2 regions of the Streptomyces sp. NPDC020362 genome follow, and region 2 is predicted to be linked to the other one. Evidence: riboswitches for the same ligand, from Rfam matches in the RefSeq annotation. Region 2 holds a riboswitch; the other holds the start of a gene.
What was found. A riboswitch is a leader RNA that binds a small molecule or an ion and turns the genes downstream of it on or off. The one in region 2 is predicted to bind glycine.
Positions count from the first base shown of each region.

Region 1: linked by a shared signal. The riboswitch ahead of gcvP (aminomethyl-transferring glycine dehydrogenase) and the one ahead of gcvT (glycine cleavage system aminomethyltransferase GcvT) in region 2 are both predicted to bind glycine.

Region 1 is NZ_JBFAET010000024.1:59,103-68,608, forward strand. It holds gene gcvP (aminomethyl-transferring glycine dehydrogenase) at 1-2,775, opposite strand, end outside; glycine riboswitch at 2,950-3,044, opposite strand; gene AB0H32_RS12905 (PRC-barrel domain-containing protein) at 3,164-3,532, shown strand; gene AB0H32_RS12910 (DNA polymerase IV) at 3,847-5,199, opposite strand; gene AB0H32_RS12915 (MerR family transcriptional regulator) at 5,376-6,020, opposite strand; gene AB0H32_RS12920 (bifunctional nuclease family protein) at 6,281-6,754, opposite strand; gene AB0H32_RS12925 (MerR family transcriptional regulator) at 6,841-7,578, opposite strand; gene AB0H32_RS12930 (FHA domain-containing protein) at 7,617-8,447, opposite strand; gene AB0H32_RS12935 (DUF881 domain-containing protein) at 8,638-9,474, opposite strand; gene AB0H32_RS12940 (small basic family protein) at 9,480-9,506, opposite strand, start outside.
Region 2 is NZ_JBFAET010000026.1:42,879-52,384, reverse strand. It holds gene AB0H32_RS13510 (ABC transporter substrate-binding protein) at 1-317, opposite strand, end outside; gene AB0H32_RS13505 (ABC transporter permease) at 350-1,348, opposite strand; gene AB0H32_RS13500 (enhanced serine sensitivity protein SseB C-terminal domain-containing protein) at 1,699-2,514, opposite strand; gene AB0H32_RS13495 (enhanced serine sensitivity protein SseB) at 2,670-3,464, opposite strand; gene AB0H32_RS13490 (AAA family ATPase) at 3,688-4,362, opposite strand; glycine riboswitch at 4,541-4,638, shown strand; gene gcvT (glycine cleavage system aminomethyltransferase GcvT) at 4,796-5,923, shown strand; gene gcvH (glycine cleavage system protein GcvH) at 6,039-6,419, shown strand; gene glyA (serine hydroxymethyltransferase) at 6,434-7,699, shown strand; gene AB0H32_RS13470 (L-serine ammonia-lyase) at 7,808-9,175, shown strand; gene AB0H32_RS13465 (carbamoyltransferase N-terminal domain-containing protein) at 9,429-9,506, opposite strand, start outside.

The DNA.
Region 1 (9,506 bases), on a different contig from region 2:
GGCCGGGAAGACGGCCTCCGCGCGGCTGTAGGCGTGGGTCCACTCATCGCCGAGCGCGGCGGCGGTGTGCGGGGCACCCCGCAGCGGGTTGTCCTCCGCGGGCCACTCGCCGGAGCCGACCTTCTCGATCTCCGCGCGGATGGCGATCATCGCGTCGCAGAAGCGGTCCAGCTCGGCCAGGTCCTCGGACTCGGTCGGCTCGATCATCAGCGTGCCGGCCACCGGGAAGGACATGGTCGGCGCGTGGAAGCCGTAGTCGATCAGGCGCTTGGCCACGTCGTCCACGCTCACGCCGGTCGCCTTGGTCAGCGGGCGCAGGTCGATGATGCACTCGTGCGCGACCAGGTTGCCGGGACCGGTGTAGAGCACCGGGTAGTGCGGCTCCAGGCGCTTGGCGATGTAGTTCGCGGAGAGCACGGCCACCTGGGTGGCGCGCTTGAGGCCCTCGCCGCCCATCAGGCGGACGTACGCCCACGAGATGGGGAGGATGCCGGCGCTGCCCCAGGGCGCCGCCGAGATCGGGCCGACGCCCGTCTCCGGTCCGGCCTCCGGCTGCAGCGGGTGGTTGGGCAGGTACGGCGCCAGGTGCGCGCGGACCGCGACCGGGCCGACGCCGGGGCCGCCGCCGCCGTGCGGGATGCAGAACGTCTTGTGCAGGTTCAGGTGCGAGACGTCGCCGCCGAAGTGGCCCGGCTTGGCGAGGCCGACCAGGGCGTTGAGGTTGGCGCCGTCGACGTACACCTGGCCGCCCGCCTCGTGGACCTGGGCGCAGATGTCGGCGACGTGCTCCTCGAAGACGCCGTGCGTCGACGGGTAGGTGATCATCAGCACCGACAGCTCGTCACGGTACTGCTCGATCTTGGCCCGCAGGTCCTCGACGTCGATCTCGCCGTCCCCGGCGGTCTTCACGACGACGACCTTCATGCCGGCCATCACGGCGCTGGCGGCGTTGGTGCCGTGCGCGGAGGACGGGATCAGGCACACGGTCCGCTGCTCGTCGCCGTTGGCCCGGTGGTAGCCGCGGACGGCCAGCAGACCGGCCAGCTCGCCCTGTGAACCGGCGTTCGGCTGGAGCGAGACCTTGTCGTAGCCGGTGACCTCGGCGAGACGCTCCTCCAGCTCGCGGATGAGCGTGAGGTAGCCCTCGGCCTGCTCGGCGGGCGCGAAGGGGTGCAGCTGACCGAACTCGGGCCAGGTGACCGGCTCCATCTCCGTGGTCGCGTTGAGCTTCATCGTGCAGGAGCCCAGCGGGATCATGCCGCGGTCCAGCGCGTAGTCGCGGTCGGCCAGCTTGCGCAGGTAGCGCAGCATCGCGGTCTCGGAGCGGTGGTCGTGGAAGACCGGGTGGGCGAGGTAGTCGTCGGTGCGCAGCAGCGCCTGGGGCAGGGCCTCCCCGGCGGCCGCGTCGAGCGCCTCGATGTCGCCCGCGACGCCGAAGGCGGCGAAGACGGCGTCCAGCTGGGCACGGTTGGTGGTCTCGTCGCAGGCGAGGGAGACGTGGTCGGCGTCGACCGCACGCAGGTTGACGCCCTTGTCACGGGCCGCGGCGACTATCCCGGCGGCCTTGCCGGGCACGCGCGCGGTGAGGGTGTCGAAGTAGGCGCCGTGGACGATCTCGACACCGCCGGCCTTCAGGCCCTCGGCGAGGATCGTGGCGTAGCGGTGGGTGCGGCGGGCGATGGTGCGCAGGCCCTCGGGGCCGTGGTAGACGGCGTACAGGCCGGCCATCACGGCGAGCAGCACCTGCGCGGTGCAGATGTTGCTGGTGGCCTTCTCCCGGCGGATGTGCTGCTCACGGGTCTGCAGCGCGAGGCGGTAGGCCTTGTGACCGTCGGCGTCGACGGAGACGCCGACGAGACGGCCGGGCAGGCTGCGCGCGAACTTCTCCTGCACCGCCATGTAGCCGGCGTGCGGACCGCCGAAGCCCATCGGGACACCGAAGCGCTGGGTCGTGCCGACGGCGATGTCCGCGCCGAGCTCGCCCGGCGAGGTCAGCAGGGTGAGCGCGAGCAGGTCGGCGGCGACGGTGACGAGGGCGCCCAGCTCGTGGGCCTGGTCGATCAGCGGCTTGATGTCGCGTACGGCACCGGAGGCGCCCGGGTACTGGATCAGGACGCCGGTGATCTCGCGGGCGGCGATGTCGGCCGGGATGCCGTCGCTGAGGTCCGCGACGACGACCTCGACGCCGGTCGGCTCCGCACGCGTCTCGATGACGGCGACGGTCTGCGGCAGGGCGTCCGCGTCGACCAGGAACAGGCCCTTCTTGTTCTTGCCCATGCGCCGGGACAGCGCCATCGCCTCGGCGGCCGCGGTGCCCTCGTCCAGCAGGGAGGCGCCGGAGGTGGGCAGGCCGGTCAGCTCGGCGACCATCGTCTGGAAGTTCAGCAGGGCCTCCAGACGGCCCTGCGAGATCTCCGGCTGGTACGGCGTGTAGGCCGTGTACCAGGCCGGGTTCTCCATGACGTTGCGCAGGACGACCGGCGGGGTGAAGGTGCCGTAGTAGCCGAGCCCGATCATCGAGCCGAGGACCTGGTTGCGGTCGGCGAGCGAGCGCAGCTCGGCGAGCACCTCGGCCTCGGTGCGGGCGCCCGGCAGGTCCAGGGCGTCCGCGTTCTTGATCACGTCCGGGACCGCGGCGGCGGTCAGCTCGTCGAGGGAGCCGTATCCGACGTGCGCGAGCATCTTGGCCCGCGCCTCCTGGTCGGGCCCGATGTGGCGCTGCTCGAAGGGGATGCCCGCTTCGAGCTCGGAGAGCGGAATGCGATGGGCGGTCATTGCGGAGGCCTCCTGGTCTGACGCGACCTTCGAGGGGCACCACGGCGTGGGTGCCCCGACGGCCTCCCCCTCTGTCATCTCAACCTGAGAGCTTCACCGGGCACCCGAGGGCGCCGGCTTTCACCGTCGGTGAGAGCGGAAGCCGTCGGCACCCGCTCTGCTTTCCAGAGTGACCTCGTCCGTGCGGTACGTGGGCCTGAGAGATTCCGGGGAGGATTTGCTCCTTCGGCGCCTCCGAAGTGGTCGGAGGACTCTCCCGCACGGGGTCAGCAGCCGCTGTCAGCCTACCAGCGAGGTCAACGCCCGAGCCCTCGAGTGGCCGCCTCCCTGAATGTGCTCTTTTGTAGTGCTTACGGATGAGTTGCGACCACGTGGAGGGAGAGGGACCGTGCAGACCGACATCGATCCGCGCAACCTGATCGGCCGCAAGGCGTTCGACCGCAATGGCACCAAGATCGGCACGGTCGACGAGGTGTACCTCGACGACGCCACGGGGGTGCCGGAGTGGGCGGCCATACGCACCGGCCTGTTCTCCCGGGACGCCTTCGTCCCCCTGGAGCCCAGCGAACTTGTCGAAGGTGCCCTCCGGGTCCCCTTCGAGCGCTCGCTCATCAAGGACGCCCCCGACTTCGGCGTGGGCCGCCATCTCTCTCCCGAACAGGAACTCCAGCTCTACCACCACTACGGCCTGGACGTGGCCCCGCCCCCCGCCCCGGACCGCGACTTCGGCAAGCTGGCAGGCAGCGAGGAAGGCTGAGGGAAACACGGCCTGCTGAGCCGACTCCGCCAACGGCAACCGCTCAGGGGCGCGGGGAACTGCGCGAGAAACCACGACGGCCCCCGCACCCGACAACAGAGCAGCACCCACCCAGGGCGCGGGGAACTGCGCGAGAAACCACGACGGCCCCCGCACCCGACAACAGAGCAGCACCCACCCAGGGGCACGGGGAACTGCGCGAAGAACCACGACAGCCCCCGCACCCGACAACAGAGCAGCACCCACCCAGGGGCACGGGGAACTGCGCGAAGAACCACGACGAACCCGCACCCGGCAGCGGACAGGCAGGCCCCCTACACCTCGGTGTCCACCCCGTCCAGGACCAGCGGCAGCGGCTCGGCCGGCTCCAGCGCAGGATCATCGACAAGAAACGTCCTTACCCGCCCCGGCGGGGACTGCGGCGTCTCGAAGCGGACAGTGACCCGCCCCAGGCCGCTGCCCTGCACCCAGCCGTGCCCGTACTCGGCGTGCCGCACGTCGTGTCCCGCACGCCACTGCCGTTCCGCGGGCTCCGGGCGCTCCACGGCCTCGGGCACGTCCTCCTCCGGCGCCTGCGCGGCCGCGGCCCGCTCGCCCGCCGCCTGTGCGAACAGGTCCTCCTGGGTGTAGTCGGCGAGCCCGGAGACCCCCACGCCGAGCAGGCGGACGCCTCCCGTGGTGTCCACGGACTCCAGCAGCCGCGCGGCTGCCTCCCGGATCACCGCCGGGTCGTCCGTGGGGCCTCTGAGCGTCTCGGACCGGGTGAGCGTCGAGAAGTCGTACCTGCGCACCTTCAGCACGATGGTCCGCCCGGACAGCCCGGCCTCGCGCAGCCGCCGCACACACCGGTCGGCGAGCCGCTGCACCTCCAGACCGACCCGCAGCCGGTCGTGGATGTCCACGTCGTAGGTGTCCTCGACCGATACCGACTTGGTCTCCCGCTCGGCCACCACGGGCCGGTCGTCACGCGCCAGCGCCATGGCGTACAGCGCGTGCCCGTGCGCCTTGCCCAGCAGCCGTACCAGCTCGTCCTCGCCCGCCTCGGCCAGCTCCTCGACCATGGTGATCCCTGCCCGTCTCAGGTGGTCCCCGGTGGCCGGCCCGATCCCGGGCAGGGTCCGCACCGGCATGGGGCCCAGCAGCGCCCGCTCGGTCCCGGGCTCGATGAGTACGAGTCCGTCGGGCTTGGCCTGCTCCGAGGCGATCTTCGCGAGCATCTTGGAGGCGGCCAGCCCCACCGACCCGGTGAGCCCCGTGACCGCCCGTATGTCCGCGCGCAGCTTGACTGCGGCCAGGCGTGCCGATTCCTCGTCCCAGGCCGTTCCCCCGGCCTCCAGGTCCACGAACGCCTCGTCCAGGCTCAGCGGCTCCACCAGCGGCGACAGCTCCCGCAGCAGCGCCATCACCTGGTCACTGACCGACCGGTACAGAGTGAAGCGCGGCACGAGGTACGCGGCGTTCGGCGCCAGGCGGCGCGCCTGGGCCATCGGCATCGCCGAGTGCACCCCGAAGACGCGCGCCTCGTACGACGCGGTGGCCACCACTCCGCGCGGTCCCAGTCCGCCCACGACGACAGCCTTCCCACGCAGGCTCGGCTTGGATGCCTGCTCCACCGAGGCGTAGAAGGCGTCCATGTCGAGATGCAGGACCGTGGGAGCGTTTCTCACACCTCTGATGCTGCACCACGCCACTGACAACGGACCGGCACGGGACGGGCCGGAGCAGGGCTGCGACGCCCGGACGGCCCCTTGCGACAAGCGTCGGCGGTCAGGGCCGACGGTCAGGGCCTCTACGCACTCACCAGCGCCCCGCCCGCGCCCGGCGGGCCCGGGCGCGGTTCCGCTCAGACAGCCCGGTTGCGGCGCCGCGCCAGTTCGTCCGAGGGGTTGTGCCCGATGAGCGTCTCCCCGGTGTCGATACGCTCCCCGTGCAGCTGGGAGAGCGCGCTTTCCACATCGCGCCAGACCACGCCGACGGCGATCCCGAAGATGCCCTGACCGCCCTGGAGCAGGGCGTGGACCTCGTCCGGGGAGGTGCACTCGTAGACCGTCGCACCGTCGCTCATGAGGGTCATGCGCTCCAGATCGCGGAAACCGCGTTCTCGCAGGTGGTGCACGGCCGAGCGGATGTTCTGCAGCGAAACCCCAGTGTCCAGGAAGCGCTTCACGATCTTCAGGACGACAATGTCCCGGAAGCTGTAGAGACGCTGGGTGCCCGACCCGTAGGCGGGCCGCACGCTCGGCTCGACGAGGCCGGTACGGGCCCAGTAGTCGAGTTGCCGGTAGGTGATGCCGGCCGCAGCGCAGGCCGTGGGCCCGCGATAGCCGATCTCCTCGGACGCCATGGACGCCGCCCCTCCGCCGTTCGGCACCGCCGTCGGTCGCTGCTGGGCGTGGTCGACCGCGCTGCTGTGAAGCGGGTACGGACCGCTCTCCCCCAGACCGCGTCCGGGGGTACCCCCCACCGTACCGTCGCCGCTCGTTCTCACGCCGACCTCCGTCCTTGACCTGCCCTCTCGACGGTAGGCAGTCACCAGGGGTGCGTCAACGATCGCCACACTCGGCACGCCGAGTGATAATCACCCTAGGAGTGGTTTCCCGTCCCCACCGCGGGGAAAGGCTAGCCGAATGCGTTCACGGGAGGCCGTAGGACGCTCTCAATGGCCGGTGGCAATTGCCATGCTGCCGGGGCCCCACGGGCCGTCGACCGACCGGTCACAGACCCGCCGGGCGCCCGGCGGGACCCGGCTCACTGGCTGCTGGTGCCGAAGTCCTCGGGCGAGATCTGGTCGAGGAACTCGCGGAACTTCTCCACCTCGTCCTCCTGCTCGTCCGGAATGGCGATGCCGGCGTCGTCCAGCACGGTGTCGCTGCCGTAGATCGGCGTTCCGGTGCGCAGGGCGAGCGCTATGGCGTCGGAGGGACGGGCGCTCACCTCGACCCCGCTGGCGAAGACCAGCTCCGCGTAGAAGACGCCCTCACGCAGATCCGTGATGCGCACTTCGGTCAGCTCCTGGCCGACGGCCTCCAGCACGTCCTTGAACAGGTCGTGGGTCAGCGGTCGCGCGGGCGCCATGCCCTGCTGGGCGAAGGCGATCGCCGTCGCCTCCCCCGGCCCGATCCAGATGGGGAGGTAACGGTCGCCTCCCACTTCGCGCAGGAGCACGATCGGTTGGTTGGAGGGCATTTCGACCCGGACACCTACGACATCGAGCTCGTTCACACAGCAACCCTAGGCCGTGCCCGGGACGTTTGGGTAGTCGGGCCGGGAACAGGTGCCCGATCCGGCCGTCCGGGAGACCCCGCCGCTCAGGGCAGCCGCACCCCGAGGGCGGTCTGTACCAGTGCGGCGTGCAGCTTCACCGTGAGCGCCGCCAGCTCCTTCGTACGAGCCTCGGCGTGTGCCCTGGTCTGAGGGTTGCGGTGGCGCTTCAGGGGGGCCACCACCTGGTCCACGAGACCCGCCTCGCGGTCGGCCGCCGCCTTCATCACCCGCAGGTGTCGCGGCCCGATCCCGAACCGGCCCAGCTCGGCGACGAGCGAGGCCACGGTGACGGACTCGGCGTCGTACGCCCCGTCCTCCAGAGGAGCGACGAGCCCGTACGACTCCCACTCCTTGAGGTCGTCCTCGTCGATACCGGCGGCCGCCAGCAGCTCGGCCCGCCCGACCCGGGCGAGTGTGGGCCGCTCGGCGGGCTCCGGCGCCTCCTGCCCGGTGCGCTGGCGCCCGACCACGGGCAGCTGGACGGCCTCGCCCCGCTCCATGGCCGCCAGGTGCTCGCGGATCACCTTGAGCGGCAGATAGTGGTCCCGCTGCATCCTCAGGACGTGAGCGAGACGCTCCACGTCCCCGGCGCTGAACTTGCGGTACCCCGATGGGGTCCGCCGCGGCTCGATGAGCCCCTCCGACTCCAGAAAGCGGATCTTGGAGATGGTGACTTCGGGGAACTCGTCGCGCAGCGCGTTCAGCACCGTGCCGATGCTCATCAGCCCACTGTCCGTGGCGGCGGTACCGTTTCGGGCACCGCCGCTCGGTGTTTGAAGCATGGACCTTCCCTGGGGTCCCCCGGACGGGATCCGGAGGGTCAGATGCCCTGCCGGCTCGCGTAGAAGACCAGCCGGTACTTGCCGATCTGCACCTCGTCACCGTTCGCGAGCGGAACCTGGTCGATCCGCTCACGGTTGACGTACGTGCCGTTCAGACTGCCGACATCGGCCACCGTGAACGAGCCGTCCTGGGAGCGCCGGAACTCCACGTGCCGCCGCGAGACCGTGACGTCGTCCAGGAAGATGTCGCTCTGCGGATGACGGCCGGCCGTGGTCAGGTCGCTGTCCAGCAGGAAGCGGCTGCCCGAGTTCGGGCCCCGCCGCACCACCAACAGCGCCGATCCCGGCGGCAGCGCGTCGACCGCGGCCTGTGCCTCGGGCGAGAGCATCGGCAGCGGCGTCTGCCCGGTCGCCTCTGCCTCGTAGGCCTCGAGGCCGGAGATGGAGATGGTGGACGTGGTCTCCGAGGCGCGCTCCGGAGCCACCCCGGCGCGCAGCGGTGCTCCGCAATTGGAGCAGAACCGGGCGTTCTCCGCATTGCGGTTACCGCACCTCGTACACACCAGGACCGACATGGACGGATCCTCCTGCCGCGGCTGTCCCGACGGGGCATTGGTCGCGTACGGGTTGGAGGCGAACTCTCCACCCGCACCTGAGGTTGACGGTTGCCCGAAACCTATGCCGCCGGACTGCGCAGGGTCAACAGACGCCGCGCCCTGACCTCCGGAAATGTCACCGCCCGGACCAGCGACCTGGTCACGGAACAGCGGGCGCTGACCCTCTGCGTCAGGCTGTGCGCGATGACGAGCGGTCGCGTTGTCGCTGCCCTCTCGCGCGCTCTTGCCGAACAACTTCGCAAACAACTTCACGGGCGATTCCCCTTGACCGAAACAGACCCGCCCGTGGGGCAGGACGAACCCTGATTGCCTACACCGGCCGACCCGGACATTCTCACAACGTCCGTATCCACCAGACAGTTTCCACCACGCACCACCCCTTCAGTGCGTCGACCCCCCGCAACCTCATGCCCCTGCCGGACGTCCCCCATGCACCGCCGGTTCACTGGGAGGACGACCGAGCGTAGTCAGGCTGCTTCGCCTGTCGCAAGGCGTCCACGACGATCTTGTCCGACCGCTCCACGGTCGCCGTGGCCTGCTCCTTCTCCAAGGTCTGCACCACGCCTCCAGGGATGTTCAGCGCCGGCTCGAGGTCCTGCGGCTTGCCGATGATCAGGAAACGATAGGGGGCGTTGATCTTGTTCCCGTCGACGCTCACGCTTTTCCCCGAGTCGGTGAAGTAGGTGTTCGCGCCCACCCGCACCCCGTTGACCTGGATCGCCTCCGCACCGGCCGCGCGCAGCTCTTGGATCGCGTCGAGCAGCATGTCCGCCTTGACCGTCCCCTTCGTGTCCTCGATCGTCATGGTGATGCCGGGACCCTGCGCCGCCACGGTGCCCGCCAGAATGCCGAGTTGCCGCTCCTTCTCGGTCGTCTGCTTGCGCGCCTCCGCGGCCTGGTCGGAGCTGCTCTGCAGCTCCGAGCGCTGCTTTTCGAGTCCCTGCTTCTCGTCCTCAAGACGCTGAGTACGCGAATCCAGTTCATCGAGAATGCGAACAAGATCTTCCTGACGCGCGCCGCGCAGCGCGCTGTCGCTGTCGCTGTTCGACGCCACCTGCACGGCAAGCCCGAATCCGAGCCCGAACAGCAGCAGCGCGACGATGAGTTGGGCCCGGGTGACCCGCAGCGGCCACAGCCCCTTGACCAGCCGCTGACGCCCGGTGAGCGGCGGCTCACCGCTCCCGGCGGGAGCCTCCTCCGGCTCGGCGGCCGACGCCGGCACCTCGTCGGGCAGTTCCTTGCGCAGCCTGTTCTCCGGCTGCTCCTCCTGGTTGCTCATCGGTCTCACGCCCTGAAGACGTGCCGCCGGAT
Region 2 (9,506 bases):
TTCTCGCCGGGGCCGGGCTGGAACGTCATCAGCGGGCGCGCGTAGAGCCGGCTGAAGTTGTACATGTACGCGTAGTACGTGTTGCCCGGGTCGAACGAGTCGGGCACGTCCGACATCTCGTAGGTGACCGTGCCGCCCTTTTTGTCGGACGCATTGACGACACCCGTGGTCGCCGCGTTGGCACCGGCCGCCTTCGGAGTGTTGCCGTCCTTGTTGTCATCGGCCTTGCTGCAACCTGCAACCAGCAGGCTTGCGGAGCCGATGGCCGCGACCGCGGCCAGCGCTGACCTTCGCATGATGGTCTGCTTCCCCTCCATAGATAGGAAACTTGATGGACTCTCGGGGCTGCCTAGCGGCTGCGGGGGTCGAGAGCGTCTCGGAGACCGTCGCCGAGCAGATTGAACGCCAGGACGGTGATGAAGATGGCGAGGCCCGGCACGATCATGTACTGGGGATCGACCTGGTAGTAGGTGACGGCTTCCCGGAGCATGCCGCCCCAGGACGCCTGCGGGGGCTGGATGCCCACACCCAGGAAGCTCAGGGAAGCCTCGAACAGGATGTTGGTCGGGATGAGCAGCGTCGAGTAGACGATGATCGGGCCGACCAGGTTGGGCATCAGCTCGCGGAAGAGGATGTACGGGCCCTTGGCACCCATGCCGCGGGCCGCGTCCACGAACTCACGCTCACGCAGGGCAAGCGTCTGGCCTCGCACGATCCGGCCCAGGTAGGGCCAGTTGAAGAAGCCGATGACGAAGATGAGCACGCTCAGGTGCAGCGGCAGTCCGTTCAGGCCGAAGGCGCCGCCCTGCAGGGTGGCGGAGATGGCGATCGCGAACAGCAGGAGGGGGAAGGCGAGGAAGATGTCCATCAGCCGGCTGATGATCGAGTCGACCCGGCCGCCGTAGTAGCCCGCGACCACACCCATGATCGCGCCGATCACGTTGGACAGGATCGTGGCGCCGAAGGCGACCACCAGCGAGACCCAGGAACCCTCGAGGATGCGGGTGGCGATGTCCCGGCCGAACTTCGGGTCCACACCCAGCGGGTGATCCATGCTCATGCCGCCCCAGCCGCCCTTGGGCAGCGAGGTGTCGGGCACGATCAGGTCCTGGTGGAAGGCGTTGGGGTCGAGGCCGAGCATGGCCTGGATGGGGCGCGAGAGGATCGCGAGGAGGATCAGCAGGATCACGATGACGCCGCCGACGACGGCGACTCTGTCCCGCTTGAACCGGGACCAGGCGATCTGGCCCAGGGAACGACCCTCGATCTGCCCCTTCTCGGCACCCGCCAGCACAGCCTCCGGCTGTGCCTCGGCTGCCGCCCCGGTGGTCTCGATCGGTGCGGTCACGGTGAGCGACCCCTCTCGCCGGTGGTGACCGGCCTGCGCCTGCCGCGGTTTGCGGCTTTGTCGACTTGCCATCGATCACGAGGTCTTCACCTCGTGTCTGAGTCGGGAGTCTTCAGCGTCGTTGCGATCACCCGCCAGAGCTGACCGCGAAAGTATGCGCAACCGTGATGCAGTGCGGGGGAATCCGTTATCCGAACAGTTGGTAACGGCCCTCGGACGCGGGCCAGTTAAGACAGAACGGCAGATTATGCCCGGTTCTGGACGTACGGGGGAGGTCTACGCGCGCAGAAGCCCACCGGTCACGTCCATTCTGCGATCCGGGCCGGGAACGCGCCGCGCGGCCCCGTCGATCAGTAGCCGTGGACGGGCGGGTACCCGTAACCGGCGGCCGGGGCCTGAGCCTGGGGCGAGGCCTGGAGCTGGGGCTGGGGCGGAGCCGCGTGGGCCTCGCGATCGTAGAACGGGCGGGCGTTGACCCGCATCCACATCACGACCGGGTCGTAGTCGTCCGTCATCGCGACCGTCGAGACCGGCAGCCCCTCCGGGACCGCGCCGACGGACTGCTGCATCATCGCGCGCACCGAGTCGACCGCGGCCGGCGAGGTGTCGTACACGTCCAGGCCGATGGAGAGATACGGCGCCCCGAGCGCGGGCTGCACCCAGGCGCGGCGCAGGGAGCGCAGGGCAGGGGTGCGGTGGGCGTTCTGCGCGAGCAGGGCGTAGAACTGCGGGATCTCGACACCGGGCTCCGACAGCCGGAGGGGGCCGGCGGGCTGGCGGTCCAGGCCGGTGGCGATGCGGCGCAGGTCCAGCCAGGGGATGCCGACGCCGCCGCCGGGAGCATGCGGGTTGAGCCAGAGGCCGTAGTGGTCGGGATAGAGGGTGCGGGCCACGTCGAGCCCGTCGACCACTTCGTAGGAGCGGTTCCAGCCGCTGGCCGAGAGTTCCTGGGCGGAGGTCACACAGGGGGCGTAGCTGAAGCCGTCGACCTCCATGTTCCCGTACTGGGCGTCCGGAGAGCCGGCCTGGCCGTGCCACAGGAGCATCCAGATCTGGCCGGAGGAAGGGGTGGCGAGGGCGCGCAGCAGTGCCTCGTAGGCGTCGTAGCGCCCGGGGGTGACCTGGCGCAGCATGTGCTCGACGCTGCCGCTTGGGCTCGCGCTCACCTGTCTTACCGCCCCTTCGATTCTTGCCCCGCGTTCGGACACAGCTTAAGCGCCGAATGGCTCGGGACCTCGTGTCCGTCGGCGAGTGCGGGTTCGTGGTGGGTTCTCGCGCAGTTCCCCGCACCCCTGGGGGTCGGCTGAGGCTGCGTCGGCTTCTAGTGGCCGTACTGGTAGAAGGGGCGGACGTTTGATTTGAGCCAGTGACCCACGGGGTCCTCGGCCACGTCCAGGAGGACCAGGTTGACCGGCCACTGGACCGGGACCTTGCCCAGAGCTTTACCCAGGGCCTCCAGGGGAAGGGCTCGCAGGTCGCCCTCCCACTGGGAGAGTTCCACGCCCACGAACATCACCGGGTCGGCGGTTTCTATGACGGCCAGGCAGCGGCGGGCCGTGAGGACCACACCCGTCGCCGCGAACTCGGCGGAGGCCGCGGAGAGGAAGTCGACCGGGTCGTCCTGCCAGTCGGGCTCGAAGAGGCGGACCCGGCCACCGCTGCTGGGGCCGTCCAGCGGGGTGCGGCCCGTGCGGCACAGCTCGGCCACCGCCTCGGGCGGGAGCGGGATGCCGACCACGCCGTCGGGGTTGACGGCGATGCCGACCTGCGGGGGCAGGCCGCGGGCGAACTCCACCGCCGGGGCGATGGTGAACGACATGTGGGAGCCGGCCACCTGGCGGAGCTGCTCCTCGGAGCTGAAGACCGGGACGTGGACCTGGCCGTCGATCTCCAGGGTGGGCAGGTCGAGCGGGCCGCTGTCCGGGCCGCCGCCGTTGGGCAGCGGGATCCACAGGAAGCTCCGGCCCAGGACTTCGATGATCCGGCCGCCGGCGGAGGGTATGCCGAGGGAGGCCGAGAGCACCTCCTCCAGCTCGTTGCCGGGCCAACCGCTGTGCGGGTGGGGGTGTGTCTGTGCCGGAATGTCCGCGGGAAAGCCCGCCGCCGAGAAGTCCATCTGCCTGCCGCCTGCTGGGAACCGCCGTTGTGATTCAAAAGGCTAGCGGGTGCCTGTGACACCGTTCAGTCCGATGGCCGGCTCGGTCCGGTGAACGACTCATTCCGGTGACCGGCCCGGTCCGTGAGCGGCTCCGGTGATCGGCTCGTTCCGGGGCCCGACCGGGCCCGGGGACGGTTTCTCCGGACCGATGACACCGCTCGGCCCCGCTCCGGCTCCGTCCTCACTCCGGCCGGGCGGCGAAGCCGATGCGGCGCAGGACGTCCGCCGCGTCGCGGTCCAGCAGCACCGCCGAGCCGCAGCCGGCGGGCAGCTCGCCCCGCTCCACCGCGCCGACCAGACGGGCGGCCGTACGGCGGTGGCGGCCGAAGGCGTACCGGGACACGCCCCTGCCCCGTTGCCGCTGCCCCTCCCTGGCCGCCGCGGGAGCCACGTCGAGAAGGAGCAGGTGCAGGGTGCCGCCGCGGCGCCGGGCCTCGCGGGCCAGCCAGGCACGCACCCAGGCCTGGGTGCCGCAGTCGTGCACGACGACCCCCTCGCCGGTGCGCAGGGCGCGGCGCAGTCCGGCGTAGTGGGCGAGGCGGACCAGCGGGCGGTAGAGGGCGTACGGCAGGAGGCGTGGCAGGCGGGCCGCCCAGCGGTCCCGGGTGTCCTGGGAGTCGACGCGGTGGCCGAGGACCGCGCGGTGCATCAGGGTGGACTTGCCACTGCCGGGCAGGCCGGCGATCACCACCAGGTCACGGGGGCCGAAGAGCAGGGCGTGCGGGCCGCGCCCGGCGCGGTCGCGCAGGTCGCGGACGACGGGGGCCGGGCGTTCGGCGCAGCGCTCGCGGGCCGGGGCCGGGCGCTGCCCGGGCACCGCGACGCCGGTGGCGGCGTAGGCCGTGGTCCTGTTCACCGTGATCGTCCTCCCCTGTGGGCCTGCAAAGGTCATGCCCCTCGGATGCAAAGAGAAGGTAATGCGCGGTGTCCGGCCGTTGGGTGCGCGTACTGCCACAGGTCGGTTACAGATGCGGGCCCTGACGGGTGGGGGTCCGGCGTGCAATGATGTGGCCGCCAACTGCATATCGGCCGCTTGAATCCGCGCGGGAGAGTTCCCAGCAGCCTTCGCTGGGACGCCGAAGGAGCAAGTCCCTCCCTTGAATCTCTCAGGCCCCGTTACCGCGCGGGCGAGGCACATCTGAAAAGCGGGCCGCTGTGTCAGTGGCTCCACCCAAGGTGCAAACCGTGATCGTCCCTGTGGCGGTCCCGGCGAACCTCTCAGGTTCCGATGACAGATGGGGAGGAACGTTCCTCGCCTGTCATACCTGCCCTTGGGAGACGACCGACCGATGAGCAGTACCGAACCCACCGAGCTGCGCCACACCGCGCTGGACGCGCTGCATCGCTCGCTCGGTGCGACGATGACCGACTTCGCGGGCTGGGACATGCCCCTGCGCTACGGCTCCGAGCGCGACGAGCACGTCGCGGTGCGGACCAGGGCCGGACTCTTCGACCTCTCCCACATGGGCGAGATCACCGTGACCGGACCGCAGGCAGCCGCCCTGCTGAACTACGCCCTGGTCGGCAACATCGCCTCCGTCGGCGTCGGCCGCGCCCGCTACACCATGATCTGCCAGGCCGACGGCGGCATCCTGGACGACCTGATCGTCTACCGGCTGGCCGAGGCCGAGTACATGGTCGTGGCCAACGCCTCCAACGCCCAGGTGGTGCTGGACGCGCTGACCGAGCGCGCCGCCGGCTTCGACGCCGAGGTCCGCGACGACCGTGACGCGTACGCGCTGATCGCGGTCCAGGGTCCCGAGTCCCCCGGGATCCTGAAGTCCCTCACCGACGCCGACCTGGACGGCCTGAAGTACTACGCGGGCCTGCCCGGCACGGTCGCCGGCGTCCCCGCGCTGATCGCGCGCACCGGCTACACCGGCGAGGACGGCTTCGAGCTGTTCGTGAAGCCCGAGCACGCCGTGGAACTGTGGCAGGCGCTGACCAAGGCCGGCGAGGGCGTGGGCCTGGTGGCGTGCGGCCTGTCCTGCCGGGACACCCTGCGCCTGGAGGCGGGCATGCCGCTGTACGGGCATGAGCTGACCACCTCGCTCACCCCCTTCGACGCCGGGCTCGGCCGGGTGGTGAAGTTCGAGAAGGAGGGCGACTTCGTGGGCCGCGAGGCGCTGACCGAGGCCGCCTCCAGGGCTGAGCAGAACCCGCCGCGGGTACTCGTCGGGCTGATCGCCGAGGGCCGCCGGGTGCCGCGCGCCGGCTACCCGGTCGTCGCCGGCGGCGCGGTGATCGGCGAGGTCACCTCCGGTGCCCCCTCCCCCACCCTGGGCAAGCCGATCGCCATCGCGTACGTCGACGCGGCGCACGCGGCGCCGGGCGCCGAGGGCGTCGGCGTGGACATCAGGGGGAGCCACGAGCCGTACGAGGTCGTGGCTCTGCCCTTCTACAAGCGCCAGAAGTAGACACTGGGCGCGGTCCGTACCCGAAGCGTGACCCTGCGCACATTCATCTGCTCACCAGCAGAACCAGTAGTCCCCCATTCATCAGCACTCCCGCGCGTACAGGAGAATTCAGGCCATGAGCAACCCCCAGCAGCTGCGCTACAGCAAGGAGCACGAGTGGCTGTCGGCCGCCGACGAGAACGGCGTCGCGACGGTCGGCATCACCGAGTTCGCGGCCAACGCGCTCGGCGATGTGGTCTACGCCCAGCTCCCCGAGGTCGGCGACACGGTGACCGCGGGCGAGACCTGCGGCGAGCTGGAGTCGACCAAGTCGGTCTCCGACCTGTACTCCCCGGTCACCGGTGAGATCGTCGAAGCCAACCAGGACGTGGTCGACGACCCGTCGCTGGTGAACTCCGCCCCCTTCGAGGGCGGCTGGCTGTTCAAGGTTCGCGTCACGGAGGAGCCGGCCGACCTGCTCTCCGCCGACGAGTACACCGCCCAGAACGCCGGCTGAGGAGTCGTAGCCGTATGACTGTCCTGAACACGTCCCTGCACGAGCTGGACCCGGAGATCGCCGCCGCGGTCGACGCCGAGCTGCACCGCCAGCAGTCGACGCTGGAGATGATCGCCTCCGAGAACTTCGCGCCGGTCGCGGTGATGGAGGCCCAGGGCTCGGTCCTGACCAACAAGTACGCCGAGGGCTACCCGGGCCGCCGCTACTACGGTGGCTGCGAGCACGTCGACGTCGCCGAGCAGATCGCCATCGACCGGATCAAGGAGCTGTTCGGCGCCGAGTACGCCAACGTGCAGCCCCACTCCGGAGCCTCCGCGAACCAGGCGGCCCTGTTCGCGCTGGCCCAGCCCGGGGACACCATCCTCGGCCTGGACCTGGCGCACGGCGGCCACCTGACCCACGGGATGCGGCTGAACTTCTCCGGCAAGCAGTTCAACGTGGTCGCCTACCACGTGGACGTCGAGACCGGTCTGGTCGACATGGCCGAGGTCGAGCGGCTCGCCAAGGAGCACCGTCCGAAGGTGATCATCGCGGGCTGGTCGGCTTACCCGCGTCAGCTGGACTTCGCCGAGTTCCGCCGGATCGCCGACGAGGTCGAGGCGTACCTGTGGGTCGACATGGCGCACTTCGCGGGCCTGGTCGCCGCCGGTCTCCACCCGAACCCGGTGGAGTACGCGGACGTGGTGACCTCCACGACCCACAAGACGCTCGGCGGCCCGCGCGGCGGCATCATCCTCGCGAAGAAGGACTTCGCGAAGAAGCTGAACTCGTCCGTCTTCCCGGGCTTCCAGGGCGGCCCCCTGGAGCACGTGATCGCGGCCAAGGCGGTCTCCTTCAAGGTCGCGGCGAGCGAGGACTTCAAGGAGCGCCAGCGCCGTACGGTGGAGGGCGCGCGGATCCTCGCCGATCGGCTGACCGCCGCCGACGCCCGCGAGGCCGGCGTGAACGTGCTGTCCGGCGGTACGGACGTGCACCTGATCCTGGTCGACCTGCGCGAGTCCGAGCTGGACGGGCAGCAGGCCGAGGACCGTCTCCACGAGGTCGGGATCACCGTCAACCGCAACGCCGTGCCGAACGACCCGCGTCCCCCGATGGTCACCTCGGGCCTGCGGATCGGTACGCCCGCCCTCGCCACCCGCGGCTTCACGGCCGAGGACTTCGCCGAGGTCGCGGACGTGATCGCCGAGGCGCTGAAGCCGTCCTACGACGTCGAGGCCCTCAAGGCCCGGGTGAAGGCCCTGGCCGACAAGCACCCGCTGTACCCGGTTCTGAACAAGTAAGACACCTTTTGCGGGGCACCGCGCACACTGGAAAGAACAGCGCGCGGTGCCCCCGCACCCCGCACCATCCCTGCACGACCCCGCACCACCCCGCATTGAGGAGTTCCCGTGGCCATCTCGGTCTTCGACCTGTTCTCGATCGGCATAGGCCCGTCCAGCTCCCACACGGTCGGTCCGATGCGCGCGGCGCGCATGTTCGCCCGCCGGCTGCGCAACGAAGGCCTCCTGGAGAAGGCCGCCGCCGTCCGCTGCGAGCTGTACGGCTCGCTCGGCGCGACCGGCCACGGCCACGGCACCCCGAAGGCGGTGCTGCTCGGCCTGGAGGGCGCCTCGCCGCGCACCGTGGACGTGGAGACGGCCGACGAGCGGGTGGAGAGCATCAAGAGCACGGGCCGGCTCTCCCTGCTCGGCGAGCACGAGATCCCCTTCTCCTTCCACGACGACCTGATCCTGCACCGCCGCAAGGCCCTGCCGTACCACGCCAACGGCATGACCATATGGGCCTACGACACCGCGGGCACGGAGCTGCTCTCCAAGACGTACTACTCGGTCGGCGGCGGCTTCGTCGTGGACGAGGAGGCGGTCGGCGCGGACCGCATCGTGCTGGACGACACGGTCCTGAAGTACCCCTTCCGCACCGGTGACGAGCTGCTGCGTCTCACCGCAGAGACCGGCCTGTCGATCTCCTCCCTCATGCTGGAGAACGAGCGGGCCTGGCGCACGGAGGCGGAGATCCGTGCGGGCCTGCTGGAGATCTGGCGGGTGATGCAGGCCTGTGTCGCGCGGGGCATGTCCCGCGAGGGCATCCTGCCCGGCGGTCTGAAGGTCCGCCGCCGCGCGGCCGTCTCGGCCCGCCAGCTGCGCGCCGAGGGCGACCCTCTGGCGCACGCGATGGAGTGGATCACGCTCTACGCGATGGCGGTGAACGAGGAGAACGCGGCGGGCGGCCGGGTCGTGACCGCCCCGACGAACGGCGCGGCCGGCATCATCCCGGCGGTCCTGCACTACTACATCAACTTCGTGCCCGGCGCCGACGAGGACGGCATCGTCAGGTTCCTGCTGGCCGCCGGCGCCATCGGCATGCTCTTCAAGGAGAACGCCTCGATCTCCGGCGCCGAGGTCGGCTGCCAGGGCGAGGTCGGCTCCGCCTGCTCGATGGCCGCGGGCGCCCTCGCCGAGGTCCTCGGCGGCTCCCCCGAGCAGGTCGAGAACGCGGCCGAGATCGGCATGGAACACAACCTCGGCCTGACCTGCGACCCGGTCGGCGGCCTGGTCCAGATCCCCTGCATCGAGCGCAACGGCATGGCCGCGGTGAAGGCGGTCACGGCCGCGAAGATGGCGATGCGCGGCGACGGCTCGCACAAGGTGTCGCTGGACAAGGTCATCAAGACCATGAAGGACACCGGCGCGGACATGAGCGTCAAGTACAAGGAGACGGCCCGCGGCGGGCTCGCGGTGAACATCATCGAGTGCTAGGGAAATAGGCCCTGACCAGCGCGTTCGTTCCTTTCGGCGCTGTCAGGTCCTTCTGCTCGGCGGTTCGCGGCGCCCTCGGTCACCGTTCGGAGACGGACGACCGTCCCGTGGGGTGTACCGGCGGGCGGACGCCCCGGAGAAGCAGGAGCGTGTGCCTGTCCCGCCCGCGGGACAGGCACACGAGCTGCTCTTGGTGGCCGGGGTCGGACAGTCCGACGAGGACCGCCCCACCCCGCCGGGTCCGGCTGGAGTACTAGCGGGCGGAACCCTCCCTGCGATAGAGGACACCCTCGCTCCACACCAGGTCGAGCTGGCCCCACTCGATCGCCGA